Regions from separate parts of the Pectobacterium aroidearum genome, predicted to be linked through region 1. Evidence: predicted binding sites of a transcription regulator. Region 1 holds the regulator's gene; each other region holds the start of a gene.

Region 1 (8,110 bases):
GCCAGTGCTTTTCCAATCATCCGCATTGATGTGTGGTGTGGATGGCTTACCCCAGGTGATGTTGTATTTAGCAAAATCAGACGGGCTGGTAATGTTGTTGTTACGCAGTTCCCAGGTACCGAAGTTGGAGTCATCGTTACGTGCAGTCACAGGGTTGAGCGCATTTTCGAACCAGTTGCTTTCGATCAGAGCAATCCCTTTCTGGCGAACGTTAAAGCCTGAACTTTTGATGCCGTCATACAGGTTGTTGTATGCGTGCACCTGGCCACCACGTTGCAGCGGCAGACGTGAGTTAACATCGCTGTAAATATTGTGATGGTAAGTCAGGTTACGACCCGTATCCGTGTTGCTGGAACCGCTCAGACCCACCTTTTTCACGCCATGGATATAGTTGTAGGATACCGTGACGTTGGTTGAGGCTTTCTTGATATCGACAGCCGATTCAAAGGTCGTGTCGTTGTCTGGTGTACCTGCACATTCGAAGTTCTTGGCGAAAATCTCGTTGTGGTCGATCCAGACGTTCGGCGAGTTATCAATACGGATAGCATCACCATCTTTTGCGCCGCCAGGCATATAGCCGAAGCGCATGTTACGTACGACAACGTTGGAAGAGTTTACAATCCAGATACCAAAGTTAGCGGAAGAACCGTTGGTCCCGAGGATGGTGATCCCTTTGGTAAACTCTTTGACTTCTACGCCACGCGGATCTTTGCTCCATTGGCCGCAGATGTTAGCTTCAGCCGCTTTGATTAACGCATCTTCATTACCGTTATAGGTGATGACGAGTGGGTAGGCGCCGCCTTTGACCGCTTTACCGCTTGAGTCCTTTTTCGCTGCCTCAATGATATCGACGATCTCTTGCAAAGAACGTGCGGTTTTTTTCACTGCGCCGGAAACGTCGCCGCCGTCAGTGGTGGCATAACCCCCCGTATTTGCCGCCATTGTTGGTTGGGCTGCGAGCAGCAACAGTCCTGCAGCTGCAGAAGGCAGTAGGTATTTCATTGTGTACTCTCCTTGACATAGAATTTTTTGGGTATTTATCACTACACACCCTGTGTAATAAAATGGCTGTTTCAACAAAAGTGAAATTAAGGTTTGTCTATAAAGCCGAGCTAAGTGTTAACAGAAAAAATAAACAATACAATATGGGTTTGAAAATATATTTTTTACCTGACGTTGGAAAAGGTTTAGGGCAAGCTCGGCCTTGTGTGATAAGAAACTCATTTCTGTTTTTTCTCATTAAAAATCAATGCATTGATTTTTATTTATTGCTTATTAAAATAAAGTTTCTTTATTTTTCTATATTGGTTTTATGGGGTTTTTATACGAAATGGTTAATTGTGATCTGTATCAATAATAAAATTAAATCTTAAGTGGATTTCTATCAGGCCCTGATGTTAGTCGTTTTTATGACGACGTCTTTATAGCCATTTCCATTTATTTTTTGTTACTAAAAATAGTTTCTCCTGGCAATAGGGATGCCATTACAGCAGGAGAAACGCAGGTGTCAGGATGACATCATTCTTTAATTAGAATAAAGAGAATAAACTGCCATAACATTTTGCATCCCTATAATAGTCTATATGTTTTCAGGAAGGGTTATGGTGTTCTATCTGTAATCCCATTTCACGTATTGTGTCGATGTCAGCGGATAAATCGGCAGATTGTTCGGGGTAAGTCACGCCGGGAGCGGGGCTTAGCCGGTTATTTAGAGCCAAAACGCGCTCAACCTGATTGGCTGCGCTGATTGCGGTCATATGAGTTTGTCCAAGCCTATCTTTGACGCTGATTTTCTTTGTTCCCGTATCTTCAACGATTTCGAGTATAAATTCGTGTGATGCTCCCTGGCCTGGTCTGTATAGCAAGGCCCGGCGTTTCGCTACGGATAGCATTCCCCAAATGCCAGAGCGGGCAAAGAGTGCGAATGCGGCCGTGGTGGCGGTGTTGTCGAAAGCCATGCGTGCCGAGACACTTTCTGCATGGCCCGTCTTGACCAATGTTGTCTGATCCGGACTGGAAAAACGCCTGACGTTGATGACCCGCCCATTACTAAAACGTACAGGTTTAGGATCGGCCATTCCCCGTACGATGCGTTCCTGTCCTGCTTCATAAATGGTGAAAGGTTTGTGCATATCTACAAAACTTGTGACGGAATCGGGTCCGGCTTTATCTGCGGACGAAAACAAGACATCAATATCTATGCACCGAGCAGGGTGAGCCGATTGACGATACGCCGCGGCGACGATAGCAGCGATACTCGCCATCCAGCCTGATGCTAAGACGACAGGTGAAGAAAGGCTGACGCCATGAAGTATGCGGTTAGCATCGTCTTGCCGTTCCTGCCAGCGAGCCAGATCGATGAGTGCAATACCACGGCGTGTTGCTGATAACAGTAGACGGTCGTGGTGATCATTTACCGATACGACGATTGCGTCGGGCTGGATCGGCAGGTGCTCCAGTGGATCGGTGTCCTCTACGTCAAGGTGTACGCCAGTAGCATTGGGTAATGCCCGTGCTGTTTTTTGTGCTTTGTCGAGCGATCTTCCTCCGATGAGAAGATGAAGGTGGGGATGACGTTTGGCAAGCAGGGTGCAAATTTGTCCGCCAACGATGCCATAACCGCCAACAATCAGAACATTACCCGTATTAAGCATATTTTATTTCCTCATGTTTTTTATTCGTATCCAGTGAGTTTGCATTGGCCTGGGTCCTATATTGTGCTGTATGAACGTCTGCCTGATGTTGGTGAGACAGGCGAATGTTCTCTGTATTTATAAAACTGACCGCGGTCATAATGATGTGTAAAATGACCGCGGTCAATTGTAATTTTGACCACGGTCGGAAATCGTGTTATCAAGTCATGATGACAAAGCGAATACAGCAACGAACAAAAGAGACACATGCGCGACTGATCGCGACAGCCCAACAATTGATTGGTGAAGGGGGGTATGATGCTTTACGGATTGAGGAGGTCGTAACACGAGCTGGTGTAGCGAAGGGCACTTTTTTTGCCCATTTCAGCGATAAGGAAACGCTGATGGACCAACTGATTGGTGAACGTATTCATCAGTTACTCGATGAAATGGAAGCCGTTGCGATTCCTGAAGGACTTGATGAATTCGTTGAACGATTGCTGCCTCGTATGCAATTCATGACATCTGAACGCTATGTCTTTGACGTTATCTTACGTCGCTCTGGTGCGGCAGGTATTGAACAGGTTGGGCCGATTGCGCTGGCATTCGATCGTTATATCGACATTATCATTCGCTGGCTTGAGGCGGGATACTTCCGGCAGGACGTGCCGATGGCTATCTTAGCTGAGGGCGTTCAGGCATTTGAGACACAGGCGATGGCGATGAATTTTTGTGCTGTTCATAGCCAGTTATCACTCCACGAGCGAATACTGCCCTACCTGCGAGCTTGGCTGTTGGTCCCTGTTTGTGAAAACGCCCCCGGTTAATTGGCGGACATCAACAGCACAATAAAATGAATCATCAATTATTTACCGATAAGTACACCATGCTCCTGATTATCGATAACTACGACTCCTTTACCTACAACCTTTACCAATACTTTTGTGAACTTGGCGCGCAAGTCGTGGTGAAGCGTAATGATGAACTGACGCTGCGTGAGATTGAGCGGCTTGCGCCTGAGCGTTTGGTGATTTCTCCGGGCCCTTGCACGCCGGATGAGGCGGGTATTTCACTCGCTGCTATTCGTCACTTTGCCGATAAATTGCCTATTCTGGGCGTGTGTCTTGGCCATCAGGCGATGGGGCAGGCGTTCGGCGCACATGTGGTGCGGGCACGGCAGGTGATGCATGGTAAAACCTCAGCGATTGCGCACAGCAATACAGGCGTTTTTGCGGGGCTCGCTCAGCCCTTGACGGTGACTCGCTATCATTCACTCATCATTGATGCAGCGTCGCTACCCGATTGCTTTGAGGTTACGGCCTGGAGCGAACATGAAGGTAAGCGAGATGAGATTATGGGGATCCGCCATCGCTCACTGCCGCTGGAAGGTGTGCAGTTTCACCCAGAGAGCATTCTTAGCCAGCAAGGACATCAGCTTTTGGATAATTTCCTTAAAATTTAGTTACATAGAAAGTTATTCTCTCCAGTGGCCGATTTAATATTGCCTGTAATTGATTTTTTATGCATATTTATTGACTATATTTTCATTCTAACGTGATGGATAGCAGAGTGAGGCAGCAAATGGCAGCAGAGCAGAAAGCAGTGACACGGGATACTCACGATAAAGTGATTTTGCCGGTTTATGCACCCGCGAAGTTTGTACCAGTGAAAGGTAAAGGGAGTCGCGTCTGGGATCAGGACGGCCGTGAGTATATCGATTTCTCCGGTGGCATTGCGGTTACGGCACTGGGTCACTGCCATCCAGCACTGGTTAATGCGTTGCAGCAGCAGGGCGAAAAGCTGTGGCACACCAGCAATATTTTCACCAACGAACCTGCGCTACGCCTCGCCAGCAAATTGATTGATGCCACTTTTGCCGATCGCGTGTTCTTTGTTAACTCCGGTGCGGAGGCTAACGAAGCCGCATTTAAGCTGGCGCGCCACTATGCGGTTAAACGTCACAGCCCGTATAAAACCAAGATCATCGCCTTCTACAATGCATTTCATGGCCGTACGCTGTTTACCGTTTCGGTTGGCGGACAGCCTAAATATGCCGATGGTTTCGGACCTAAGCCTGCGGATATTGTCCATGTTCCTTTCAACGATCTGGCTGCGGTTAAAGCGGTGATGGACGATCACACCTGCGCAGTCGTACTGGAGCCGATTCAGGGTGAGGGCGGTATTACGCCTGCTACGCCTGAGTTCTTGCAAGGCGTTCGCGATCTGTGCGATCAGCACAAGGCGCTGCTGGTATTTGATGAAGTGCAGAGTGGGATGGGGCGTACCGGTAAACTATTCAGCTACATGCACTACGGCATTACGCCGGATATTCTCACCACCGCTAAAGCGTTGGGCGGTGGATTCCCGATTAGCGCGATGCTGACGACGGAAGAAATCGCTTCTGTGATGACGGTTGGGGTACACGGCACCACTTATGGTGGCAACCCGCTGGCCTGTGCGGTGGCTGAAGCCGCGCTGGATATCATTAACACGCCGGAAGTGCTGTCAGGCGTGGCGGATCGGCACGATCGCTTTGTCAGTGAACTTGAGAAAATCAATCAGCAGTATGGCGTATTCGAGCAGATTCGCGGTATGGGGCTCCTGCTGGGGGCGGAATTGAAACTGCAGTGGCATGGTCGCGCGGGCGAGTTTCTGGCGGCGGCAACGGCTCAGGGCCTGATGGTACTGATGGCAGGGCCGAACGTTATCCGCTTTGTGCCGTCTTTGATCATTGATGAAGATGACATTGTGCAGGGGATGGCGAAGTTCTCTAACGCTGTTGCACAGGTCGTTAACGCAGCAAACTGAGTTATGCTCTCAACGTCGCTTGCGACGGCCCTTAGGGTGGCGAGCAGGAAGCTCGCCATAAAAAAACGTAGGGAACGTTTTTCAACGTCGCTTGCGACGGCCCGTAGGGTGGCGAGCAGGAAGCTCGCCATAAAAAAAAGCGTGAGGCCGAGGCTTCACGCTTTTTTGTTGGTAGGGTACAGCGACAGGGATTTAGCGAGTGCCGTAAACGACAATCGTTTTACCGTGCGCAGAGATCAGGTTCTGGTCTTCTAACATTTTCAGAATGCGACCCACGGTTTCGCGCGAGCAGCCAACGATTTGCCCAATTTCCTGACGGGTAATTTTTATTTGCATGCCATCTGGATGCGTCATGGCATCAGGTTGTTTGGCCAGGTTGAGTAGGGTTTGGGCAATACGGCCGGTCACATCAAGGAAGGCGAGGTTGCCGACTTTCTCTGAAGTAACCTGGAGTCTGCTGGCCATTTGCGCAGACAGACGCATGAGAATATCAGGGTTAACCTGGATGAGCTGGCGGAATTTTTTATAGGAAATTTCAGCCACTTCACAGGCGGTTTTTGCCCGCACCCAAGCGCTGCGCTCCTGACCTTCTTCAAACAGGCCGAGCTCGCCGATAAAATCGCCCTGATTGAGGTAGGAAAGAATCATTTCCTTGCCTTCTTCATCTTTGATTAGCACTGCGACAGAGCCTTTCACGATGTAGTAAAGCGTTTCTGCTTTTTCACCTTGGTGAATAAGCGTGCTCTTCGATGGATACTTGTGGATATGACAATGGGAAAGGAACCATTCGAGAGTTGGGTCTGTCTGCGGTTTGCCGAGAACCATTCGCTATCATCCTCTGTTGTAATTCACTGCGCAAATTACAGGGGTCAGAGTTCCCTGTACGGCGTGTTTAACTGCTAAAAAATAAAATTCAGTCTAGGCAGAATGACGTCAGGGAATATACTGGAACCACTGTACCCTTGATTTTCCGGTTGCTGCCTTGCTGCAACGTAAACGTGGCTGGGTATATCTGGCTACGTCATCATCTTCTTCGTTTCTGGCTTTGTCCAGAAAAGGTCTATTCTATTTTCGTTTTAACACAGCTTTAAGGACGTGTCTTGTGTTGTCTCGCTTCAGCATGACAAAGCTCTGATTAACGCTGGTTTTTGTACAGTAACGGTATAAATTTTCAAAAAATTTTTAGTGGAGAGGCACCATGCAGGCACGGGTAAAATGGGTTGAAGGCTTAACGTTTTTGGGCGAATCCGCATCAGGGCACCAGATATTGATGGACGGCAATTCCGGCGATAAAGCGCCCAGTCCGATGGAAATGGTGTTGATGTCTGTGGGGGGATGCAGCGCGATTGATGTGGTGTCGATTCTGCAAAAAGGCCGTAACGATGTGGCAGATTGTGAAGTGAAATTGACGTCAGAGCGCCGTTCGGAAGCGCCGCGTTTATTTACCCATATCAATCTGCATTTTATCGTCACGGGGAAAGGGTTGACCGACAAAGCCGTCGAGCGCGCGGTCGCTCTGTCTGCGGAAAAATACTGCTCTGTCGCATTGATGCTGGGCAAAGCCGTTGAGGTAACGCACAGCCACGAAATTAGAGTGCTGGAATAATCCCTTTCTCTGGGCACTCATTCTGGTCACTTAAGCCTGTTATTAGGGGAAACACTGGGGGAGGTTCCCGTAGGGAGGCCTCACCCTGTGTATCTCGATGCTTATTCGATGGTTTTCCCTTCCATTAACCGCTGCACCAGCGGTGCCATGATGAGCTCCATTGCCAGCCCCATTTTCCCGCCGGGAACGACCAACGTGTTGATATGGGAGATAAACGAGCCCTGCAACATGGCGAGCAGATAGGGATAATCAATGTTATCCAACCCCTGAAAGTGAATCACGACGAAGCTTTCATCCAACGAGGGAATCGATTTGGCGGCGAACGGGTTGGAGGTGTCCACGGTAGGTACGCGCTGGAAGTTGATGTGCGTACGAGAGAACTGTGGGGTGATGTAGGTGATGTAGTCTTCCATTGAGCGGACGACGGAATCCATCACCGCTTCACGCGAGTGGCCGCGCTCATTAACGTCACGAATCAGCTTTTGGATCCATTCCAGGTTGACGATCGGCACCACGCCGACGAGTAAATCCACATGCTGTGCTACGTCGTTTTGCTCGGTGACTACCCCGCCGTGCAGCCCTTCATAGAACAGGATATCGGTGGGTTCCGGCATCGGCTCCCACGGCGTGAATGTTCCGGGAACCTGATTATAGGGAATAGCTTCATCGTAAGTATGGAGGTATTTACGCGTCTGGCCGCGGCCATGCAGGCCATATTCGATAAACGACTGTTCCAGCAGGCTGAAGTCATTCGCTTCCGGTCCGAAGTAGCTGATGTGGCGCCCTAAATCACGCGCTTTGCGAATCGCCATGTCCATTTCCGGACGGGTATAGCGGTGAAAGCTATCGCCTTCCAACTGAGCGGCGCGCAGGTCAAACTGCTGAAAAATCTTACGGAAGGCCAGACTGGTTGTCGTGGTTCCCGCCCCGCTGGAGCCGGTAACCGCAATGATCGGATGCTGATGTGACATAAGACGCGTAACTCCGTGATCGCGATGCGCGCATAGGCCAAGAGCCTGCGCGCATCCTCAAAAATGACGTAAGTTTTTATCATTGTTAGCAT
Region 2 (8,110 bases), 880 kb from region 1:
CAACCTACGTTGAAGTTGGAAAGCCTGACCGTCGGCGGCACGGCGTAATTTGCTCTGAATCCTGAGTTCCTTTAAGACCGCGCTTTATTAGCGCGGTTTTTTTCAGGGGTTGCTATGTAACGGAACACACAATCAGGAAACCGCTGCAATAATCGATTTGAGCTGCCTGATGTGTATTTCATCTCGCTGTACCAAGACATCTTCCTTAATCTTGAGAACAATGCCTTTTAATAGGTCTGTTGTACTGGAGATGTTTGTCGTGGTTTTTAGTACGTCAATGTCTGTCGCGACATGCCTTCCTTTAAGAGAAAGACGTTTCTCGGATTTTCCTTTTGCCAAATCACTTTGCAGAAAACGCGGGATATCTTGTGCCGCTGCGCGATCGGCTGCCAGCGTGTGAAGATAGTATTTCATCAGCGTGGGAATAAAATCGGGTTCCCCACCTAATTCGCAGCTTGCCAGATTTAAGATATCTATCATGTGCGCAGGGACTCTGCTTTCTAGCGCCTTACGCTGTACATCCCGCGCTTTCTTAATCATGGGCGTAGATTGATGGGGGATGATGGCAACATTCCCGCAGCGATTGCAAACGCCAACCAAAACCTGTCTCACCACGCCGCTGTTATCGCTGAATGGGACGTCTCTAAGCTGAAACGTCGCAGTTTCAAGTGACTGGCATGTGTTACAGAGAGCGGACTGTGTATCGCCGACTTTGAAAATTTTCATGTCATCGCCTCAATGGTGGACGCTAATAAAGACACAATTTGGCTCGGCAAAATACCATTTGATATACCACGATATTCCCCGATGGCGGCAACGGATGATATGAACATCAATATGCGCTGCAAAATGATGGGGTGAAGAAGAGTAGAATGTACCCGAAGATTGATAAATAATATCAATGAGTTCTGTTATTGATGCTTGCCCGGTTGCCAGCAAATTCTTCGTACTGATATTTCCTCTGGCTTCATGCAACACAGTACCCGATTGCAAACAGACGATAAGCTGCTTTTTGGCATCCTTGAACCCCATCCCTTCACCTATATTGTACGAATTTATTCGTACCTTATCCATGTGATTTTACTTTCCTGAACGAAGGAAAGAGATATAACGTACGGATGGCGGGATGGGGATGTGTTTTGTATGAAAGAGGAAGGCGTCTCGCATTTTCCTCTTTGCAAATCCTACTTTTTTTCCTTGCCATGATCCTGTCGGTAACCCTGATATGTCAGGGCGACATTTTTGAAGTATTCCGTCATGTAGTTAATACAGACCTGTACTTTTAGCGGCAGGTTGTCTTTGCGGGTGTAGAGCGCATAGACCGGACGCGGGTCGGAGTGGTAGCGGTTAAATAAGATCTCAATTTCGCCGCGATTGATTTCGTCCACGACCCACATAAGTGGAACGTAGGCGATGCCCGCACCGGCCTTGAGCCAGCGTACCAGCGTTTGCGGATCGTTAGTGACAAAGCGCCCTTGTGGTGTGACGCGGGTTGAAATGCCTTCCGGGGCGATCAGCTCAAATTCGCTGTCAGGGCGTACGCTGTATTCCAGCCAGGAAAAATTCACCATATCTGCTGGTTTATCCGGCGTGCCGTGCTGTGCCAGATAGCTTTTGGCGGCACAGATCACCATCGGCATCGAGCCTAATCGTTTTGAGAACAGGCTGGAATCCTGCAATGCGCCGACGCGGATAACGATATCCAGCCCGTCGGCAATCAGGTCGGGAGCGGGGATTCCTGTGACCAGATTAACGGACAAGCCGGGATATTCCTTCAGCATCGCGGCAGTCATGGTGGACAACACATTCTGCGCCATCGTAGAAGAACTGCCGATGCGTAGTGTGCCGATCGGCGTATTGTTGAAAGCGTAGAGCTGCTCATGGACCTCATGCGCCTCATGCAGCATGCGGCGACATCCGTGATAGTAAATTTTCCCCGCTTCCGTCAGCCCAATGCTGCGCGTACTGCGGTTCAGCAGCTTAATCTGTAGTTCATCTTCAAGCTTGGTGACGGTCTGGCTGACGGCGGATACGCTCATCTGTAACTGGCGGGCGGCCGCGGTAAAAGAACCAAATTCCACCACGCGGGCAAACACCGACATACTCTTTAGTCTTTCCATTATTCACTCTGGCTTAAAAGTGATTTAGATCACACTATGTAGATAAGGTGATAATAAGCATCCATAATATAGCCTATCCGGTGATGCCGGGTGGAGCATTGTCCGCCATCGCTCAAGTGGCAGCGTTACTTACAGGTGAACGCGAACAGATATCGTCTTTGCGGCTATACATGATTATTCACCGCTCAAGGCTACCCAATGATTGTGTTTATTTACCCAATGTAGATCGTACGCTGATTTCCCATCGCTAGTCAGCCCCTGCTGGCATCGCTATTCATCAGTTTAACGCTATCTCATTCGCTGGCAGCCAGCCTGCGGGATGAAGCGCTTTTGTCTATGCTGAACGTCAGTATCAGACAACATAATTTACCATCCGGTAGCGAACCTGCGAGCTATCGCTACCTAATAGAAAAAAAGGAAAAGAGGATGAGTTCACTCCCGGTTATGGTGCTGTTCGGGCTGTCATTCCCCCCCGTATTTTTTGTCCTGCTGGTGTCATTGACTCTGTTTTTTGTCGTGAACCGCCTGCTGCAACCGACGGGTATCTATGACTTCGTCTGGCATCCGGCGCTGTTTAACAGTGCGCTGTTCTGCTGTTTGTTCTATTTACTCTTCCGTTACGGTCTGTGAGGCGTCTGTGAAAGCTTTCTTTTTAACCTTACTTAGACAGCAGGCCGTGCTGATCAAAAAAATGAGCCGCGTAGCGATTACGCTGGTGATTGTGCTGTGCGCGATTGTCGCCATTTTCCGCGTCTGGGCGTTTTATACCGAATCGCCCTGGACGCGCGATGCCAAATTTACGGCGGATGTTGTCGCGATTGCACCGGATGTCAGTGGGTTGTTGAGCGATGTTCGCGTCACGGACAATCAACTGGTGAACAAAGGGGATGTGCTGTTTGTTATCGATCAGCCGCGCTACCATCAGGCTGTCGCGCAGGCGGAAGCGGATGTCGCCTACTATCAGGCACTGGTAACGGAAAAACGTCGGGAATCAGGGCGTCGGGCGCGACTGGGCATCAGTGCGATGTCGCAGGAAAATATCGATCAGTCCAGTAATGCCCTGGAAACCGCCACGCATCAGCTTGCTAAAGCGCAGGCGGTATTGTCACTGGCGCAACTGGAGCTGGAACGCACCGTGGTACGCGCCCCTGCTGACGGTTGGGTGACCAACCTGCATGTGCAGAGCGGTGAGTTCATCGAACGCGGCAATACGGCGGTAGCGCTTGTGAAGAAGGATTCGTTCTACCTGCTGGCGTACATGGAAGAAACCAAGCTTGAAGGGGTTCGCCGCGGCTATCGTGCAGAAATCACGCCGTTGGGCAGCGAAAAGATATTTTACGGTACGGTGGATAGCGTAGCGGCTGGCGTGAATAACAGCAGCAGCAGCGCGAACAATAAAGGCCTCGCTAACGTGGATTCTAATCTGGAGTGGGTACGTCTGGCGCAGCGTGTGCCGGTAAAAATTCGCCTCGATCGCCAAATGGGCGACCTCTATCCAGCTGGCACGACGGCAACGGTAGTGATCACGGGTGAGCAGGTCAACAATGACAAAAAACCGTCGCCGCTTATTCGTCTCCTGTATCGCCTGCGTGAGTTTGGTTAAGTGAGGCGATGATGAAAACTCCGTCGTTGACAGGCCCCGTGTTCTTTACGACACCGAAGTTTGCGCGCTTGCGTTTTGCTTTCAAACTGAGCTTTGCGATCGTGCTGTCCCTATTTCTGGGGTTCCATCTCCAGTTGGAAACCCCGCGCTGGTCGGTGCTGACGGCGGCGATTGTCGCTGCTGGCCCGGCATTTGCCGCAGGCGGTGAGCCGTTTTCCGGCGCGATTCGCCATCGTGGCATGCTGCGTGTCGTCGGCACGTTTATCGGCTGTATCGGCGCACTTATCATCATTATTGCCACCGTTCGCGCACCAGTTGTGATGCTGATGCTGTGCTGTATTTGGGCTGGCCTCTGCACCTGGGTTTCCTCACTGGTTAAGGTTGAAAATGCCTATGTGTTCGGGCTGGCAGGCTATACCACGCTGATTATTATTGTATCGACGCAGGGAACGCCGCTGCTGACGCCGCAGTTTGCCGTGGAGCGCTGTAGCGAGATTGTATTGGGTATCGTCTGCGCCATTCTGGCGGATTTACTGTTCTCGCCGCGTTCGATCAAGCAGGACGTTGACCGCAGCATGGGTGAGCTTCTGGTGGATCAATATCGGTTATTGCAACTCAGCATGAGCGGGGCGGAGAAAGAAACCATCGACGCGGCATGGCACGCGCTGGTGCGTAAAACGACCGCGCTAAGCGGCATGCGCAGCAGCCTGATGCTGGAATCCTCGCGCTGGCAGAACAGTAATCGCCGCTTAACGTCGCTGCATACGCAATCACTCACGATGATTACCCAGGCGTGTGAAACCTACCTGATTTTGCAAGATGCTCCGACCTCTATAAAAAGCAGCCTGAAACTGGTGTTGGATCAGCCCGTTGAGTCATTCCGCGATGTGCATTGCCGTGTGAAAGCATTGCGTCATCTGATTGCGGCTGATAGCCGCGATGTGCCGCCTACGCTGGTCAGTTGGGTAGGCGCTGCGACGCGCTATCTGCTATTGGCGAAAGGGGTGCAGACCAACGGACGTATCACGACGATTGAAGCCGATGTGCTGAACAGCGAGGTGGAAATTAAAGCGCCGTCAGCAGAAACCCATCATGCCATGATCAACGGCTTACGTACCGGCGTGGCGACGGCGCTGGGCTGCCTGTTCTGGCTGAGCACCGGCTGGACCTCTGGCAGCGTGTGTATGGTGATGATTGCGGTGGTGACGTCGCTTGCCATGCGCTTACCGAATCCGCAGATGATGGCGAAGGATTTTCTTTTCGGGACGATCTACGCGCTGCCGCTGGGGGCGCTGATGTTCATGTTTATTATGCCGTCAACGCAGCAAAGTATGCTGCTGCTGTGCCTGAGCCTGGGGGCGATGGCTTTCTTTCTCGGGCTTGAAGTACAAAAACGTCGGCTTGGTTCGCTGGGCGCATTAGCCAGTACGATCAATATCCTGGTGTTGGACAACCCGATGATGTTCCACATCAGCCAATTTCTGGACAGCGCGATCGGGCAGATCATCGGTTGTTTTCTGGCGTTGATGGTGATCCTGTTGATCCGGGATAACACCAAGGCGCATACGGGGAGAACGCTGCTGAACCGTTTTGTGTATGGCGCGGTTTCAGCGCTGACGACCAACACGACGCGGCGCAAGGAAAACCACCTGCCTGCGCTGTATCAACAGTTGTTCCTGCTGCTTAACCGCTTCCCTGACGATATTGCCAAGTATCGTCTCGCACTGTGGCTGATCATCATGCACCAGCGTCTGAGAACGCTGGATATTCCACAAAACGCGGCACTCTCTGCCTTTCATCGCCAGATTCGGGCGACGGCGGAGCAGGTGATTTTGGCCCGGCGTGACACCACGCGCAGCCGCTATTTCACGCAGCTGTTAGGCGAGCTTGAACGCTATCAGCAGATGCTGACGGAAAAGCAGCTCCCCACGAGCGTCACTGCGCCGGTGGGACGATTGACCGGTATCCTACGTGATTATCAGCATGCGCTGAGTAACTAAGCTCAGTAGACAAGGCAGAGTGACAACCCTCACGATTAATCCGAGAGTACCGCAGTCTGCGTTCATCACTTCTATACTGAATTATCTATAGCTTCCCTCGTAACGTCATGGGATATGACCATTTTCAGGAGGTAACACGATGTCAGGACAAAATTTGCAGGATCATGAACTGTTCAAAACGGGCTACTTTGCGGCGGGAAAATGGCAGCAAGGCTCATCCACCTTCGAGGTAGTGAATCCGGCGACGGGTGAGACTATTGCCAGCGTAGCACAAGCGGGGAAGAAAGAGACGCAGGCGGCGATTGACGCTGCCTATGCCGCCTTTCCTGCCTGGAAGCGTAAAACCGCGAAGGAACGTTCTGAAATTCTGTATCGCTGGTACGAGCTGATTCTGGAGAATAAGCGCTATCTGGCGGAGCTGATGACTGCTGAACAGGGCAAGCCAGTGCAGGAGGCAGAAGGTGAAGTCGTCTATGCGGCGAGTTTCATTCAGTGGTTTGCTGAGCAGGGCAAGCGGGCTAACGGTGAGATTATTCCATCTGCGAAACCCGGATCGAAGATTTATGCCACGCGTGAACCCGTTGGCGTCGTTGTTGCCATTACACCGTGGAATTTCCCGCTGGCGATGCTGACACGTAAGCTGGGGCCAGCGCTGGCCGCAGGGTGTACTGGCGTCATCAAACCCGCTAATAACACGCCGCTGTCTGCATTTGCGCTGCTGGCACTGGCGCAGCAGGCGGGTGTGCCGGATGGAGTACTTAACGGCGTGGCGGGCGATACGCAGGCGATCAGCGATACCGTCATGGCAAGCGATAAAGTGCGCAAAATTTCTTTCACCGGCTCAACGACGGTAGGGAAAACGCTGGTGCGTAACGCGGCTGACACCATGAAGAAAGTGTCGATGGAACTGGGTGGGAACGCACCTTATATCGTGTTTGACGATGCGGATATTCAGGCTGCAGTAAAAGGTGCGATTGCTAACCGTTTCCGTAACGCAGGTCAGGTTTGTGTCAGTGCCAACCGGTTTTATATTCAGGATGGTGTCTACGATGAGTTTGTCTCTCTGCTCGCGGAAGAAGTGAAAAAGCTTAAGGTCGGTAACGGCATGGATGACGGCGTTGTACTGGGGCCGTTAATTGATGATGCGGCTGTCGAGAAGGTAGAGAAGCACGTCAATGATGCGGTGGAAAAAGGCGGTAAGGCACTGGTCGGTGGTCAACGGCACAAGCTGGGTCACAGCTTCTTTGAGCCGACGGTGATTGTTGATGCCAATGAAGCGATGTTGCTTGCGCAGGAAGAAACGTTTGGTCCGGTCGCTCCGTGTTTCCGCTTCAAAACGGAAGAAGAGGTGATTGAGCGTGCGAATAATACGCCATTTGGCTTGGCAGCCTACTTCTACAGCCAGAATTTGCAGCGTGTGTTCCGCGTGGCAGAAGCACTTGAGAGCGGCATGGTGGGTATTAACGAATGCGCGGTTTCAACCGAACTGGCGCCATTTGGCGGTGTGAAAGAGTCAGGATTAGGTCGCGAAGGCTCGGTTCTGGGACTGGATGAGTTTCTGGAAGTAAAAACCTGGCATCTGGGCGGATTGTAATGTGACGGAAGATGGCGGTCTGAAGTGGTAGTCATGCGTCCGAAGCCAGTCATGTGCGAGATGAGTGAGTCATACTCCTCATCCCGCTCTTGCCATTAGTCTGTGGTTTCAGCCAGTTCGCGCAGATACTGGAAGATCTGGCGGGCGGATTTCGGCGGTTTATTCGCCGCTTTCTCTTTCTGCGCGTTGCGCACCAGAGAACGCAACTGCTGGCGGTCGGCATGGGGATACAGTGCCAGAATATCGGGAACCACGTCGTCACCCTCTTCAATCAGACGGTCACGCAGCTGTTCCAGTTTGTGGAATAACGCCACCTGCTGGTTATGACGGTTGTTCAGCTTATCCAGCGCAGTTTGGATTGGTTCTGGATCGCGAGCGCGCAGCATTTTACCAATCAGTTGGAGCTGACGGCGTCGGCCTTCTTTCTTGATCCGTTGCGCCAGTTCCACGGCTGCACGCAGATCGTCATCCAGCGGGATCTTTTCCAGGGCGTTTTTACCCAGATCGACCAGTTCCGCACCGAGATCTTTCAGCGCTTCGGCATCGCGCTTTATTTCGCTTTTGCTGACCCAGATAATTTCATCATCTTCGTCGTCTTCTTGATTATCCGGGACGTCATTCAGCCAGTCTTCGTACTTTTGCTTCATGGTTGGCTCCTAAAAAGTGTCCAGGAGCAATGTCTAACGCTACGCGTAGGGGCTCCGGGATGGTGAACAGCGTGCCCACCAGAAAAAAAGAGGCTGATACTAACAGGTTTGGGCTTTGTGCGAAATTGTCCGTAGATCCTGTTAGA
Region 3 (8,110 bases), 2.4 Mb from region 1:
GCATTACCTGGCGTCCGGTCGTGGATAACAACACGCGTGCGGCACTGCTGCAAACCGGCGAAGCACAGTTTGCTTACCCGATACCGTTCGAACAGGCCAAAGTACTGGAGAAAAACGACAAGCTGGCGCTGGTGGCGTCGCCGTCGATTCTGCACCGTTACATCAGCATGAACGTGACGCAGAAACCGTTTGATAACCCGAAAGTCCGGCAGGCGTTGAACTACGCGATCAACAAAGAGGCGCTGATTAAAGTCGCGTTCTCCGGCTATGCGACGCTCGCCGAAGGGCCACTGCCGAGCAGCATTGATTATGCAGTAAAGTATCAGCCGTGGCCTTACGATCCGGCGAAGGCACGCGAGTTGCTGAAAGAAGCGGGCTACCCTGATGGCTTCACCACCACGCTCTGGTCGTCGCATAACCACAGTACGGCGCAGAAAGTCTTGCAGTTCACACAGCAACAGCTGGCGCAGGTCGGCGTGAAAGTACAGGTGACTGCTATGGATGCGGGGCAGCGCGCGGCGGAAGTGGAAGGTAAAGGCGTCAAAGAAACGGGCGTTCGCCTGTTCTACACCGGTTGGTCAGCTTCGACGGGTGAGGCTGATTGGGCACTGTCGCCGCTGTTTGCGACGGCTTCCTGGCCACCAGCGCAGTTCAACACGGCGTTTTACAGCAATCCGCAGGTGGATGCGGATCTGGCCAATGCTCTGAAAACCACGGATCGGACGGAAAAACAGAAACTGTATCAGGATGCACAGGACAAAATCTGGGCGGATGCGCCGTGGATTTTCCTGGCGACAGAGCGTTTAGTCTCGGCTAACAGCAAAAAGCTCACTGGTTTTTACGTGATGCCGGATACCTTGTTCAGTTTTGAAGAGGCTGACCTGAAGGAATAATTCATCGTCAAAGCATGACCAGGGAGTCGGGGGCCGTCAGGCCGCCCGCTGTGGTCAACACACGTCTACTTATAGGGAGTCTGGCGCATGTCTGTGGAAAACTGTTCATGCTGAATTATTTTATTAAACGACTACTGGGACTGATTCCCACGCTCCTGATTGTGATGGTGCTGGTGTTCCTGTTCGTTCATCTGTTACCCGGCGACCCGGCGCGTTTAGCTGCCGGGCGGGAAGCGGATGCCGCCGTCATCGAGATGGTGCGGCAGGATTTGGGATTGGATAAATCGCTGCCGCATCAGTTTTGGCACTTCTTTACCAATATCCTGCAAGGGGATTTAGGGACGTCGATGGTGTCGAAACGTCCGGTCACGGAAGAGATCGCCATGCGTTTTATGCCAACCTTCTGGCTGACGGTATGCAGCATGGTGTGGGCGGTAATTTTTGGTATGGCGATCGGCATCGTATCGGCGGTGTGGCGCAACGGCTGGCCTGACAGGATCGGAATGACGCTGGCGGTATCCGGCCTCTCTTTCCCTGCCTTTGCGCTCGGAATGCTGCTAATGCAGATTTTTTCTGTCGAATTGGGGTGGTTGCCAACGGTGGGAGCGGACACTTGGCTGCACTATATTTTGCCTTCGCTGACGCTGGGCGCGGCGGTGGCGGCGGTGATGGCGCGTTTTACCCGCGCGTCGTTTGTTGATGTGTTGCAGGAAGACTACATGCGTACGGCACGAGCAAAAGGCGTGCGTGAATCGCTGGTTGTGGTGAAGCATGGGCTGCGCAATGCGCTGATTCCCGTGGTGACGATGATGGGGCTGCAATTTGGTTTCTTGCTCGGCGGTTCAATCGTTGTGGAGAAGGTTTTCAACTGGCCAGGGCTGGGACGGTTGCTGGTGGATGCGGTGGAGATGCGTGATTATCCGGTGATTCAGGCCGAGGTGCTGCTGTTTTCGCTGGAGTTTATTCTGATCAATCTGCTGGTGGATATGCTGTATGCCGCGATTAATCCAGCCATTCGTTACAAATAAGGAAAGGGAATGAGACACTGGCGACGTAAAGCGATGTTGGCGACGCTTCCTGTCATTAGGGATAAACCGGTTCGTACGCCGTGGCGTGAATTTTGGCGGCGGTTTCTTCGGCAGCATGTTGCGGTCACCGCTGGCGTGTTTGTACTGCTGCTGATTGCAATCGCGTTTCTTGCACCGTATCTGACGCCTTATGATGCCGAGAACTATTTCGATTATGAACGCCTGAATGAAGGCCCGTCGTCGACACACTGGCTTGGGGTGGATTCATTAGGGCGTGATATTTTCAGCCGAATCCTGATGGGGACGCGTATTTCGCTGGCGGCGGGTATTCTCTCGGTGCTGGTGGGGATGATTATCGGCACGACACTGGGCCTGCTGGCGGGTTACTACGAAGGATGGACAGACCGGATCATCATGCGCATATGCGATGTGCTGTTTGCCTTCCCGGGAATCTTGCTGGCGATTGCCGTTGTGGCGATTATGGGCAGTGGGATGGCGAATGTGATTGTCGCCGTGGCGATTTTCAGCATTCCTGCCTTTGCCCGTCTGGTGCGAGGCAACACGCTGGTGCTGAAGCAGCTTACCTATATCGAATCTGCCCGCAGCATTGGTGCCAGCGATGGGACGATCCTCTTTCGACATATTCTGCCTGGCTCGGTGTCTTCCATCGTGGTGTTCTTCTCGATGCGCATTGGGATGTCGATCATCACGGCAGCCAGCCTGTCATTTTTAGGGCTTGGCGCACAGCCGCCGATGCCGGAGTGGGGGGCGATGCTCAATGAAGCGCGATCGGATATGGTGATTGCGCCACACGTCGCGATCTTTCCTAGTCTGGCGATCTTTCTGACGGTACTGTCGTTTAATTTATTGGGTGACGGCCTGCGCGACGCGCTCGACCCGAAGCTGAAAAGCTGAATAAAAAAAGCGCGACAACCAGTGCCGCGCTTTTTAGCCGTAAGCCGTTAATGCTTAGAACGACGTGCGTTTGTAGCTACGGTACTGCGGCTGCCAGAAGTTGTGCTCAATCGCCTTTTGCAGCGCATCCGACGAGGTCACCACGGCGGCACCCTGCAGCTGTGCGGCTTTACCCACTTCCAATGCAATACGCTTAGACACCTGCTGGATATCAGCCAGATCCGGCAGCAGAGCGCCTTCACCGTTATTTGCCAGCGGTGAGCAGTCAGCCAGTGCGCGGCTGGCGGCCATCAACATACCGTCAGTGATACGCTTGGCACCTGATGCCAGTACCCCTAACCCGATACCTGGGAAAATGTAGGAGTTGTTGCACTGTGCGATAGGGAAGACCTTATCCTGATAGTTCACTGGGGAGAACGGGCTACCGGTCGCAACCAGCGCCGCGCCTTCCGTCCAGCGAATGATGTCTTCTGGACGGGCTTCCACGCGGGATGTCGGGTTAGACAGCGGCATCACGATAGGACGAGCACAGTGTTTGTGCATTTCACGGATAATTTCTTCCGTGAACAGACCTGGCTGGCCGGATACACCGATCAGAATGGTCGGCTTGGCATTGCGTACGACTTCCAGCAGTGAAATGGCATCGCTGTTGCAATCCCAGTTAGCCAGCAGTTCGCTTTTCTGCACCAGCTTGCTCTGGAAATCGAGCAGGTTCGGCAGTTTGTCCGTCAGCAGACCGAAACGGTCAACCATGAAGACGCGTGCGCGCGCTTCTTCGTCGCTTAGCCCTTCGGATTTCATCTGTGCGATGATTTGTTCAGCGATACCGCAACCTGCAGAACCAGCGCCCAGGAAGGCCACGGTTTGATCGCGTAACTGCGTACCTGCCGCACGGCTGGCAGCAATCAGACTACCCAGTGCAACCGCAGCGGTGCCCTGAATGTCATCGTTAAAGCTACAGATTTCATCACGATAGCGGTTCAGCAGCGGCGTCGCGTTTTTCTGTGCGAAGTCTTCAAATTGCAACAGCACATTCGGCCAGCGGCGCTTCACAGCCTGAATGAATTCGTCAACAAATTCATAGTATTCGTCATCCGTGATACGCGGATGACGCCAGCCCATATACAGCGGATCGTTCAGACGCTGTGGGTTGTTGGTGCCGACATCCAGAACGACTGGCAGGGTGTAGGCTGGGCTGATACCGCCACACGCGGTGTACAGCGACAGCTTACCGATTGGAATCCCCATGCCGCCGATACCTTGGTCACCGAGACCCAGAATACGCTCACCGTCGGTCACAACGATGACTTTCACGTTCTGTTTGGTGGCGTTTTGCAGCATATCGTCGATATGTGCGCGGTTAGGGTAGGAGATAAACAGGCCACGGGCGCGGCGATAGATATCGGAGAAGTGCTCACAGGCTTCGCCAACGGTCGGGGTGTAGATGATGGGCATCATCTCACTGAGGTGACCGTCCAACAGGCGGTAGAACAGGGTTTCGTTGGTATCCTGAATGTTGCGCAGGTAAACGTGTTTTTCAATATCGTGTTTGAATTCCTGATACTGACGCCAGGCGCGTTCTGCCTGTTCTTCGATGGTTTCGACGGCTTCAGGCAGCAGACCATGCAGGTTAAAGTTAGCGCGTTCTTCTTCGGTAAACGCGCTGCCTTTATTCAGCAGAGGAAATTCGAGCAAGATTGGGCCAGCGTAGGGAATATGGAGAGGACGTTTGCTTTCGTATTCTAATTCCATGACTTTTTACTCTTCGGATAACAGAAAAAAAACTCAGGTGTTGTCGATAAAAACTGTTGCGGATCTTAAATTACCCAGAGAATATGTACAGAAATTGTTAATTAAAATAGTTACAGATGGCTTGCATCTTAGCCAAAATGCAGGCTTTATCGATTCACCTCTCGTTTTTCACGCTTCCCTTGGCTGAAATCCTGCGTTTACCTCCGCCACTATTCCTCAATAAAGTGATGTTCAACGTCAGTGCAGCCCAACTCGGCCAGCATAATTTGCGAAATAGCCCAGTGGCTGACAACCGCATTGCGACGTTCAACAACAACGGCATGTTTCACCGTGGACAGATCTTCGCCAGCAAGATTCATTAGATTTAACGCCGTTTGCAAAGGTGGCAGGCTAGGGTTGAACGCCGCATTTTCTGCGTAGCGCCCGGTATAGGTGTTGCCACTTGAGGTTTCCAGCACAATGCCACTAATCGCTTTGCTATAGGGGGCATGGCTGCGGTTGGCGGCATCCAGCGCCTGACGCGCAAGCGCATTCATATTCTGCAAGGTAGCGCCGTGGTTGATGTCATCCATCAGCAAAGTATCGATTTGCAGATCGACGGGGCCAAAGGAATCTGGCAGATAGTGGCTGAGCGTGGCAGGCTGGCGACCCGGTAGTTGAATCCGCAGCGACGCCGCATTACGTAATTCGTTCATGAACTGGCGACAGTGGCCGCATGGTGTGTAGTTTACGGTTACGGCTCGCAGTCCCCGTTCATTGCGCATCCAGGCATGGCTGACGGCGCTTTGTTCGGCATGCACCGTTTGCTGAAGCTGAACGGCACTAAACTCCATGTTGGCACCAAAGTAGAAATTGCCGCTGAGCCCTTGTGCAATCGCGCCAACCTGAAAATTAGAAATAGGCGCTTGTGCGCAGGCGGCTGCCAGCGGCAATAGCGCAAAGGCCAATGCATCGGCGTCTAACTGACTAGCTTCACAGACGGCATTCACATCGTCCGCGGTGAGCATCGCGGCGAAATCCGGCTTATCGACTAATGGACGGAGCGCGGCTTGCAGACTGGCAGGTAATTGCCGAAAGGCGTTTTCAAATCGTGGATGCATAGTGGCTTACTCTTTTTACCCGTCAATGACGTCATGTTAGGTAGCAGAGTAGCAATAAATTGTGATCAAAATCTCTTTACTGAATGAAATGGATGCAAATTAACTGCTAAATGCGAGATGTATCTCAATTTTTACTGCTTACGTTCTCTTCCCCTCATTAGGTTCGGCAATAAAAAAGGCGTACAGCGGGGAGATTTTTCCTGTCGTACGCCTTCGAGATAGTCGATGAGAGTGTCCCCTTGCCTCATCTGGGCTTAATCAAGAGAGCATTTTTCTTTCTGGTTTTCTCTGGCCGTTTTTTGACAGCGCTAATAATGCTGGCATCTTTTTAAGAGAGGTATCAAACGGCATTATTCTTTTTCTTTCCTGGCTGTGTGTTGAGTTCACGATAATTCGTTGAGAAGCGATCGTGCAGCATGACTTCTCCGTCAGATTCTCTTCCTGACAAACTAAGTAGGAGAGTAAATAATCGTTATTCTGGCTCAGCGTAAATATCGCTGATGTTGCTGCGTCGTGTCAGAGCCTGCCCATTTCAAGATGTTCTTCTGTTAATTGTGGGTAGGTTTTACGCAATTTACCCAGGATGCCTGAAATGCCTTTGGCACGAACAAGATGGTCACACAGTTGAGCATTTTGCTGAATAAAGAGTAATGCTTCACCGTCGACACCTTCCATATCTCCTGGCTTCCAATCCGTCGGGCTTAATTTTTTTAAATTAAAAAAACGGTTAATAACAGACCGATGCTGTGAGGCTAATTGGGCAGAAAGTTTTGAGATTTCTTTTTTGTCAGGGTGCTTCCACTGGGCTTGCTTCTGACAATAGGCTATCAATAATTGCGCAGCCGCGTTATTTTTCTGTGATTGTAAACGTGCCCGATGAGCCGTTCTTTCTAACCATTGGTAGCTTAGGAGTACCCACTTATCGTGGCCGACCAGAATCTCTTTGTTACAGATGTCCAGCTTCTTATCCAGGACAATGTAAGCGAAATGGTAATCTTTAAATAAGCCCTTACGTACAAAAGTGTTATTTACTGCATCATAGTAGTCGTCAAGTTGAGAACAAGAGAGCGGTGCGTTCACTTTATTTTCAATAGTAACGATGAGCTTATTTGTTGTATCGATTAAAAAGAGGTCGAGTCGACGTTTCTCACCCACTGAGTTGCTAATGTCAAACTCACGCGTCACAAAAGCCGAACCAAAGCTGGTTGTCTGGATACGACCTGGAGTCCATTCCTCAAAGAATTTCTTATTGGTGGACTTACTATTCTCATGGCCGGCATAGTAGGCCGCAGTCAGAAAATCTTTAATGACGGCATCGCCCTGACAATGTCCTTCATTGGGATTCAGACACCATGCGAGCATATCGGAATTTTGGTTTTCACTAAGCTTAATGACATCAAGAATGTTATCTGAAGTGCGTAGCTTTTCTCGTAACTCTAGCAACTGCTCGTCCGTGAGAAATTCGTAAAATTCCTCTATCTCCATATTTCATTTCTCCATTTTTATTTATTAAACGTTCACTAACCAACAAAATTCAGTAACAGAGGAAAAACAAACGGAGCAATCAGCGATGTGATGATCCCACATATGACCAGCGCCAGTGAGCTAAATGCCCCTTCCTGATAATCAACCTCCGCGCAGCGCGCCGTACCAAGGGCATGCGAGGCGGTGCCCATTGACAGCCCACGCGCGGCTTTGGTTTTGATTCCTACGCGATTGAACAGGCTGTGGCCTAATACGGCACCGAGAATGCCGACAAAAATCACGCAGACAGCGCTGATAGCCGGAATACCGCCAATAGAACTGGCGACGGCCATCGCAATCGGCGTGGTAACGGATTTAGGTAGCACCGAGGCCGCGATTTCCGGCGAAGCGCCCATCCACAGCGCCACCAGCGTGCCGGAGATAATGGCGGTCAGGCTACCGATGAAACATACGCTGATGATGGATTTCCAGCGGGCGCGAATTTGGTGCAGCTGTTCATAAAGCGGGAACGCCAACGCGACCACCGCCGGTTGCAGCAGGTCGTTAAGGACTTTACTGCCTTGAAAATAGTGCTCGTAGGGAATCTTCAACACCAGCAGCAGCGGAATAATAATCGCCATTGATACCAGCAGCGGGTTCAACAGAGAGAGCCGGGTCAGCACGGCCAGTTTACGCGCGGCGAAAAAGACAATCAGGGTGAGGGGGAGAGACCACCACAAATAGCTGAACATTATTCGTTATCCTTCGGCGGCGTGCGATCGCCAGCCATGGCTCGTTCACGCTGCATTATCTGGGTACTGAAACCCACAACCAACATCACAATAAAGGTACTGATCAGGCAGGAAACCACGATGGGGCCAAACTGTTGGCTGACCAGATCGTAATAATTCATGACACCGACGCCGATAGGAACGAACAGCAGCGCCATATGACGAAT
Region 4 (8,110 bases), 1.1 Mb from region 1:
GGCGGGACATAAGCCGTCATCACTTCATCGCGCAGCACGCCAGATTCCCAGGCTTGGGCCGCCAGCTTGTGCGAACGGAGCGCCAACTCATCCTGCTCTTCACGCGTGATGCCGTAGGTTTTTGCCATCTGTTCAGCGGTGTCGCCCATACGCAACCCGGTGGAATACTCCGCCACGGCGGGGGCAACTGGCAGCAGGTCTTTCGGGCGTAGGCCGCTTAACAGCTTTAACTTCTGGCCCAGCGTTCTGGCTTTGTTCATATCCACCAGCGTTCTGGCCAGCGCTTTGCTGACACCAATAGGCAGCACGGAAGAGGAATCTGCGCCGCCAGCAATACCGACTTCCACCGTCCCCGCCATAATGCTTTCCGCCACGTTGGCAACCGCCTGAAAGCTGGTCGCGCAGGCACGCGACACGCTGTAGGCATCGGTATGCACACTCATGCCCGTGCCAAGTACGATCTCTCTGGCGATATTCGGCGCTTCAGGCATTTGAACCACTTGTCCAAACACCAGTAGTTCGATCAATTCAGGATCGATACCCGTGCGAACCAGTAATTCACTGGTGACGAGCTTCCCTAACTCGAGGGCCGGTACGCCATGGTAGGCCGTTGCCTGCCGGGCAAATGGGGTGCGTAATCCGCTCACGAACGCAATGCGATCGCCACGGCGGGTTATCAGAGGTAATACCTCGCTCATAAACGCTCCTGTTAACCGAAAATAAAGTGCACGCACAACAGGTCAGACCTGATTTCATTGTTAACCAGATAGTTACATTACGCAAAGCTGCGCAACATAAAAGTGTGAAGAACATGCCACTGTCCGCGAGGAGAACAGACGAGATGACCGCTGAGTAGTGATTTCAGCAGCCATCTCGGTATTGATTACATCAGGTGAGGGAATGCGTGCGGCGAAAGTCTGCTTTCACACTTTCCAGCAGGGAAGGTTCTGTCAATAAGCGGTAACCCGAGAGCGACAGAGCCTGTGCGGCCACCAGCAGCGCCTGATCGCCCTGTAGGGAAATGGCGGCATCACGAAACGCAGGCGTGTGCGCCACCAGATCGTCAGGGCCAATTTTGATATAGCAATGGCTGACGGGGATAACATGACTGGCGTTACCTGCATCCGTGGAACCAAGGCCACGACGTGGCTGGTCGGAGAGCGTTTCTCCCAACGCCACCAGTTCTTCTCCCACGATGGTATCCAGCGGTCTATTAGTAATCAAATCCTTAACGGGATTTTGGAATCGTTCAACCTTCAGCGTACTCCCCGTTGCCAATGCAGCACCTTCCGCTACCGCCCGAACTCTTTCACTGACGGCCTGCGCACGCTGCCAGGTTGAGGCTCGAATATAAAACCGTGCAGACGCATATTCAGGAATGATATTTGGCGCTTCTCCGCCGTGGGTAATAATACCGTGGATACGCGTATCGCCCGGCAGTTGCTGCCGCAGCGCGTTGATACCGGTAAAGAGTTGAATCACCGCATCCAGCGCGTTAATCCCCTCTTCCGGAGACGCTGAAGCATGTGCCGCTCGGCCAGTAAAATGGAAATCCAACGGATCGACAGCCAGACTGGCAGAGGTCAGTTGCGTTTTACCCGAGCCGTGAATCATCAACGCAGCATCAATACCATCAAATATGCCCGCATCCGCAAAGCTGCCTTTGGCACTGCCGTTAACGCCGCCCTCCTCCGCCGGTGTGCCAAATACCCACACCTCTCCCCCCGTCTGATCCACGACGTGAGAGAGCGCAATCGCGGCCGCCACGCTGCTCGTGCCAATCAGATTGTGGCCGCAGGCGTGCCCCAATCCCGGCAGCGCATCATATTCGGCCAGATAGCCAATCCGTGGCCCGCTGTTCGCCGAACCTTTGTGTGCCACGAAGCCCGTTTCATGCCCGGCGATATCCCGCGTTACGGTAAAACCGGCGTCACGAAGCAGGTCCGTCAGGGTTTCTGCGGCAAAATACTCCTGATTGCCCAGTTCGGGGCGGGCATGGATCTGATGGCTAACCTGGAGATATTTCTGTGCGGTCTGTTCAAAATGCGATCGGATGATGCCCCGATGATGGGAAATTAACTCACTCATTCTTCGCCTCCTGATGTCATCATTACGCTAGCCATATGAATAATTTGAATAAAAGATAGGTTTATTGCTTTCTCAAATCGTCTTCAAGCTGGTTAAGTTTGTCCTGCAAATCTTTAGCGGGTAGATCCACGACGACCGCGACGCCTTTTGTATCCTCTTTCACTGCTGCAATCACATCAGGCTGGTGATATAGCGCCACAATCCGCTGGTAGACCGGATTGTCTTTATCCTTTTCTCGAGCGGCAAACACGTTTACATAAGGTAAAGCAGACGGCGCAGTAGGATCGTCCTGAAATAGGATCTTGTCGGCAGGCAAACCTGCATCCACCGCCACGCCCTGATTGATGACCGATGCTGCCACATCAGCCAGCACGCGCGGGGTCTGTTGTGCTACCACCGGCAGAATTTTCAGCTTGCGTGGGTTCTCGATAATATCGTCAGGTGTCGCGTGCAATCCCGCACCGTCTTTCAACGTGAGCAAGCCGGATGATTCCAGCACCTTGAGTGCACGTCCTTGATTGGACGGATCGTTTGGCAAGGCAATTTGCGCCCCCTGCGGAATATCCTTCAGCTCGCGGTATTTCTCCGAATACAGCGCCATAGGCACAATTTGTGTCGCGCCGATCGGAACAATCGTGAGTTGGTTATTCACGTTGAACTGACTGAGGAAAGCCAAATGTTGAAACGCGTTAAGATCGACATCACCGTTAGCCAGCGCTTTATTAGGTAATGCATAGTCCGAAAAACTGATCAGTTTGATGTTGATGTTCTCCGCTTTCGCTTTTTGCGAAAGCACCTTCCAATATGCGTCTTCACTTCCCGCTACGCCGATGGTTACATCCACAGGCTTTTGTGCTGCGCCAGCCTGTAAGGAGAGCGTCAACAGCGTTCCTAATACCATTTTTTGCCATGTCATTGTTCACTCCTTAATTAAATGAAAACCCAGTGAAATATCGTCAACTTAACTCCACCGTCGCCATGGGGTGTTAGCGCCGCATGATACGGCGGGAAAAATAGTTGCCAGCATGTTGAGCCAGTTGAACCAGCACAATCAGAATCACCACTGTGACAACCATGACCGAGGTGTTAAACCGGTTGTAGCCGTAGGTCATTGCCAAATTGCCCAATCCACCGCCGCCAACCATTCCAGCAACGGCAGAGAAATCGACCAGAGCAACAGTAATAAATGTCAGCCCCATAATCAGCGGGCCCAGCGCTTCCCGAATCAGTACTCCCGTAATGATCTGCAAAGGGGTCGCACCCAGTGCGCGTGCGGCTTCAATCATGCCGGGATCGACCGACATCAGATTGTTTTCCACTACCCTCGCAATCGCGCAAGCGGCAACCAGAATCATTGGGAAAATAGCAGCAGCAATACCGATGGTGGTTCCCACAACCATGCGTGTCATGGGGCTCACCGCCACCAGAAAAATAATGAACGGAATGGGCCGCACAATGTTGATAACCAGATTCAACAACACAAACAGCACGCGATTTTCAAATAATCCTCCCGTACGGCTTAGAAATAGCAACAAGCCCAAACCAATGCCCAGAACGCTGGCAAATAACAACGTCACTAATACCATCGCCAACGTTTCACCAGTAGCGACCAGCAGCGTCTGCCAGAATGTCGTCCAATCAACCCTCATGACTCACCTCCCTGACTTCCACCGTTTGCGCCAGCGTTTCCAGCGCGGCAGCAATACTGTCTGGCGACTCCACAATCAGGCTGCCGAACAACGCTCCCTGTAACTCGCTGATATTGCCGTAAATAATGTTGTAATCGATAAGCGGATGCAGACGTGCCGTTTGTGACAACAGCGGTACACTGGTTGAGCCGTCATGAAAAATGAGCTGGTATAGCGAACCGGAATGGCGTGATTGCAGCGTCTGCAATAACCGAGGAGGTAAACGATCGTTAAAAATTGAGCGCACAAAGTTACGCGTGGTTTTATGCTCAGGACGGGTGAAAATATCGACCACACGTCCCTGTTCGATAACCCGACCTTGTTCCATGACGGCAACCCGGTGGCAAATGCGGCGGATCACATTCATCTCATGCGTAATCAACAAGATCGTGATGTGATATTGGCGATTGATACTCTCCAGCAACTGAAGAATATCCTCCGTGGTTTCGGGATCCAGCGCTGAAGTCGCCTCGTCGCAAATTAGAATATCCGGTGAGCTAACCAGCGCTCTGGCAATGCCGACGCGCTGTTTCTGCCCGCCGGAAAGCTGCTCGGGATAGTGATCCTTCTTATCTTCCAGGCCGACAAAGCGCAGCACTTCGTCAACCCGCTGCTGTATCTGTTGGCGATTCATACGCGCCAAGCGTAGCGGCCAAGCAACATTACCCGCTACCGTTCGCGACTGAAATAAATTGAACGTTTGGAAGACCATGCCAATGCGACGCCGGAGTTGGCGCAGGGCGTCTGAGGAAAGCAAAGTGATATCCTGCTGGTTAATCGTCACTTTCCCTTCCGTTGGCGTTTCCAGCAAATTAACCAGACGCAACAGCGTACTTTTTCCTGCTCCGCTGAACCCGATGATGCCGAAAATCTCTCCTCTATCAATGTCCAATGTGACATCTTTCACGGCATACAGCGTTTTACCCTGTGTCGTAAACGACTTGCTAACATGCTCAAAACTGATCAAAACAGGACTCGATTTTGTATAAAGAAATAATACTGAAATTAAATAGAATCACAGAGTTATCTGCCAGAAACAAAAAATACTATCCAATTGCGATTGTTTGCTAACGGAAGAAGAGAGAGGGAAACACGAGGCGTAATTCGGTACAACACATTATCAATGCGAACAACAGAAAGACCGTAGGAAAGGGAAATACACGTGAGTGGAGAGAAAAACATCTGGCAGGCATAATAAACCAGTGCCTACCAGAAAAATACTTAACGCAGACCGAGCTGGAAAATCATCGTTTCAGCCTGGCAGCTGAACGTAAAATCGATGTCCAGTTTCACGCCGCCGTCTACCTCTTCCAGCGTGCTGACGATGTCGCAAGGTTCAGATTCTACCGCGCGCGCTTTTTCCGTCAACGCGGCCAACGCCGCTTCAGCATCAGAACGATCGCTGAAAACTTTGCTGTAAGACGCCGTGCAATCGGTGTTATCCATGATTGTGCCGACATCGACACAGCAACACGCTGCGGTTTCCTCAGCACTGCATTTGTTGATTACGTTCGTCATGCTACTTTCCTCTTAAGACTTAAGATGCGGGAGATTTGATCCAGTTCAAATATTTGTATCTTCCTTATATTTTACTCCCTCCTCCTAAAGCAGCACCAGCACTTCATGCCACCCTGTAATTTTAGTGATATCAATCACATTAAGGTGTTATGCAGCAGTAAAAACCGGGTAATATCTCTTCACACAAATTAACCAAAACGTTAAGCAGATCTAAATTTTGCATCATTTTGGAAATATTTTTAATACACAAGCGCAACATTGGCGTATTCCCAACTTATACTTTGGCAACTGGTCTGATTTGTCAGGCTGAGTGCGCCCCCTACAATGCGCGTCCCTTGTTACCCCGTGTAACAACGTTAAATAACAAGCATATAAAGAGGTTTTGGTCATGAACCAGAAAAACCTGTTCAAACAATCCACAATTGCTGTTGCGGTGGCCCTGTTTTCAGCAAATGTGTCAGCAGCTGGTTTCCAGCTAAATGAATACTCCTCATCGGGTCTGGGACGTGCATTTTCTGGTGAAGGTGCTGTAGCCGACAATGCGGCCTCCGGCAGCCGTAACCCGGCGACCATGACCATGTTTGACCGCCCGTCATTCTCCGGCGGTGTCACCTATATCAACCCGGATATTGATGTAAGCGGTTCAAACCGACTGACAGGCAATGATGCCAGCGCTAAGAATATCGCGCCGCACGCCTGGGTACCGAACCTGCATTTCATCATGCCGCTGAATGAACAATGGGCGATTGGTGCTTCCGCCACCACCAACTATGGGCTGGCAACGGAATTCAACGATACCTATGCCGCAGGTTCTATCGGTGGAAAAACCGATCTGTTGACATCAAACCTGAACCTGAGCGCCGCTTATCGTCTGAACCAGCATTTTAGCTTCGGTTTAGGGGTTAACGCCGTTTATGCAGATGCAAAAATTACGCGTCATCTCGGCGATCTCAATACGCTACCGCCAATTAATGGCGCTCTGCCTCGCGGTACTGAAATAGCGAAATTAGAAGGCAAAGAGTGGGGCTACGGCTGGAATGCCGGCATCCTGTATGAAATCGATGAAAACAACCGCGTCGGCCTGACTTACCGCTCGAAGGTGGATATCGACTTTAACGGCGATTACAGCAACCAATTGCCGGGTGGTCTGGGCGGTCTTGGTGGTGCAACCGTTCCCGGTAAGCTGACACTCAATCTGCCGGAGATGTGGGAAGCCTCTGCCTACCACCGCGTGGCACCTAAATGGGCTGTGCACTATAGCCTTGCCTATACCAGCTGGAGCCAGTTCCAGGAGCTGAGAGCAACAGGCAGCAACGGGCAGACGCTGTTCCAGAAAGATGAAAGCTTCCACGATGTTTACCGGATTGCACTCGGCACGACCTATTATCATGACGATAACTGGACGTTCCGCGGCGGTATCGCGTTTGATGACAGCCCAGTACCTGCCGACAAACGTTCCATCTCCATTCCGGATCAGGATCGTTTCTGGTTAAGCGCAGGAGCAACCTATGCCTTTAATAAAGATATGTCAGTGGATGTAGGCGTTTCCTACATGCGTGGTAAAAGTGTCAGTGTAGCCGAAGCAGCCCCAGGCGCCTTCAGCGCAGTACACTATGATTTCACGTCTAAAGGTTCTGCCTGGCTGTACGGCGCAAACTTTAACTATACGTTCTAATTGTCCTCAGTCAGAACGTAATAAAGCAGGTAAGGCGACTTACCTGCTTTTTTATTGCTTGAATTGGCACAAAAAAGGCCGCTTTCGCGGCCTTATTGTCATTCTTTCTAGTTAATACCGATTACTCAGGTTTAACCTCAATATAATCCAGACCCAGCGTGCTGCTGGTGTAGCTGCGGATTTTATTGGTCATTTCAATATTGCCGTCAAGCTTCTGACCATAAGACGGAACAATCTCTTTCAGCTTGCTCTGCCATTCCGGTGTCGCGACTTTATCTTTAAACACTTTTTCCAGCAGGCTCAGCATAATCGGCGCAGCGGTAGAAGCACCTGGAGAGGCACCCAACAGCGCAGCAATCGAGCCATCCTGAGAGCTGACAATCTCAGTACCCAGCTTCAGTACGCCGCCTTTATCATCATCTTTCTTGATAATCTGCACGCGCTGGCCAGCAACCGTCAGTCTCCAGTCTTCTTTCTTCGCATTCGGGAAGTATTCCTTCAATGACGCGAAGCGATCGTCGTCATCCATCATGACCTGACCGATCAGATATTTCACCAAATCGAAGTTATCCAGACCGACGTGCGTCATCGGCATCACGTTGGAGAAAGTCACAGAACCGATCAGATCCCACAACGAACCGTTTTTCAGGAACTTGCTGGAGAAAGTAGCAAATGGCCCAAACAGCAGGACTGGCTTGCCGTCAAAAATACGCGTATCCAGATGAGGAACGGACATCGGCGGCGCACCCACGGAGGCTTTACCGTACACTTTTGCCATGTGACGCTTCACGATTTCCGGGTTTTCTGTCACCAGGAATTCACCGCCAACCGGGAAGCCGCCGTACAGATCGGCCTCAGGAATACCGGTTTTCTGCAACAGTTGCAGTGCCGCCCCACCCGCACCGATAAAGACGAACTTCGCCTTAATCACGCTCTCTTTCTCACCGTTCTTCAGATCGGCGTAAGTCACGCTCCAGGTATTGTCCGCATTACGCTTGATATCACGAACTTCTGAATTCAGGTGCAGCGCAAAGTTGGACTTGGTTTTCATCGCGTCAACCAGCTGACGAGTAATTTCGCCGTAGTTCACGTCGGTACCAATAGGCATGCGAGTCGCCGCAATCTTCTGCGCCGGATCGCG

What was found. The regulator CRP, encoded in region 1, controls carbon source genes, mostly activating them, when cyclic AMP is high. The targets are predictions, from matches to a motif close to ATGTGANNNNNNTCACAT.
Region 2: the regulator CRP is predicted to act here: its motif matches at 2,138-2,155, upstream of aaeR (HTH-type transcriptional activator AaeR).
Region 3: the regulator CRP is predicted to act here: its motif matches at 5,748-5,765, upstream of cdd (cytidine deaminase).
Region 4: the regulator CRP is predicted to act here: its motif matches at 5,417-5,434, upstream of fadL (long-chain fatty acid transporter FadL).

Annotation. Positions count from the first base shown of each region.
Region 1 covers NZ_CP166097.1:453,236-461,345, forward strand. Annotated here, with positions in the region: gene pelA (pectate lyase PelA) at 1-1,002, opposite strand, end outside; gene AB8809_RS01925 (hypothetical protein) at 1,590-2,654, opposite strand; partial or broken gene AB8809_RS01930 (TetR/AcrR family transcriptional regulator) at 2,864-2,986, shown strand; gene AB8809_RS01935 (TetR/AcrR family transcriptional regulator) at 3,038-3,460, shown strand; gene AB8809_RS01940 (aminodeoxychorismate synthase component II) at 3,520-4,095, shown strand; gene AB8809_RS01945 (aspartate aminotransferase family protein) at 4,215-5,441, shown strand; gene crp (cAMP-activated global transcriptional regulator CRP) at 5,634-6,266, opposite strand; gene AB8809_RS01955 (OsmC family protein) at 6,640-7,047, shown strand; gene AB8809_RS01960 (phosphoribulokinase) at 7,149-8,018, opposite strand.
Region 2 covers NZ_CP166097.1:4,853,990-4,862,099, reverse strand. Annotated here, with positions in the region: gene tldD (metalloprotease TldD) at 1-48, shown strand, start outside; gene AB8809_RS21930 (hypothetical protein) at 133-726, opposite strand; gene AB8809_RS21925 (hypothetical protein) at 736-1,074, opposite strand; gene aaeR (HTH-type transcriptional activator AaeR) at 1,185-2,120, opposite strand; gene aaeX (p-hydroxybenzoic acid efflux pump operon protein AaeX) at 2,547-2,750, shown strand; gene aaeA (p-hydroxybenzoic acid efflux pump subunit AaeA) at 2,758-3,723, shown strand; gene aaeB (p-hydroxybenzoic acid efflux pump subunit AaeB) at 3,735-5,723, shown strand; gene AB8809_RS21900 (NAD-dependent succinate-semialdehyde dehydrogenase) at 5,863-7,317, shown strand; gene yjgA (ribosome biogenesis factor YjgA) at 7,413-7,964, opposite strand.
Region 3 covers NZ_CP166097.1:3,307,601-3,315,710, reverse strand. Annotated here, with positions in the region: gene gsiB (glutathione ABC transporter substrate-binding protein GsiB) at 1-893, shown strand, start outside; gene gsiC (glutathione ABC transporter permease GsiC) at 1,001-1,921, shown strand; gene gsiD (glutathione ABC transporter permease GsiD) at 1,931-2,836, shown strand; gene AB8809_RS15130 (NAD-dependent malic enzyme) at 2,891-4,588, opposite strand; gene cdd (cytidine deaminase) at 4,798-5,688, opposite strand; gene AB8809_RS15120 (PD-(D/E)XK nuclease family protein) at 6,205-7,173, opposite strand; gene AB8809_RS15115 (CidB/LrgB family autolysis modulator) at 7,209-7,904, opposite strand; gene AB8809_RS15110 (CidA/LrgA family protein) at 7,904-8,110, opposite strand, start outside.
Region 4 covers NZ_CP166097.1:1,573,377-1,581,486, reverse strand. Annotated here, with positions in the region: gene fadI (acetyl-CoA C-acyltransferase FadI) at 1-698, opposite strand, end outside; gene AB8809_RS07115 (M20 family metallopeptidase) at 889-2,088, opposite strand; gene AB8809_RS07110 (MetQ/NlpA family ABC transporter substrate-binding protein) at 2,150-3,004, opposite strand; gene AB8809_RS07105 (methionine ABC transporter permease) at 3,075-3,737, opposite strand; gene AB8809_RS07100 (ATP-binding cassette domain-containing protein) at 3,727-4,743, opposite strand; gene AB8809_RS07095 (YfcZ/YiiS family protein) at 4,998-5,294, opposite strand; gene fadL (long-chain fatty acid transporter FadL) at 5,683-6,969, shown strand; gene mqo (malate dehydrogenase (quinone)) at 7,091-8,110, opposite strand, start outside.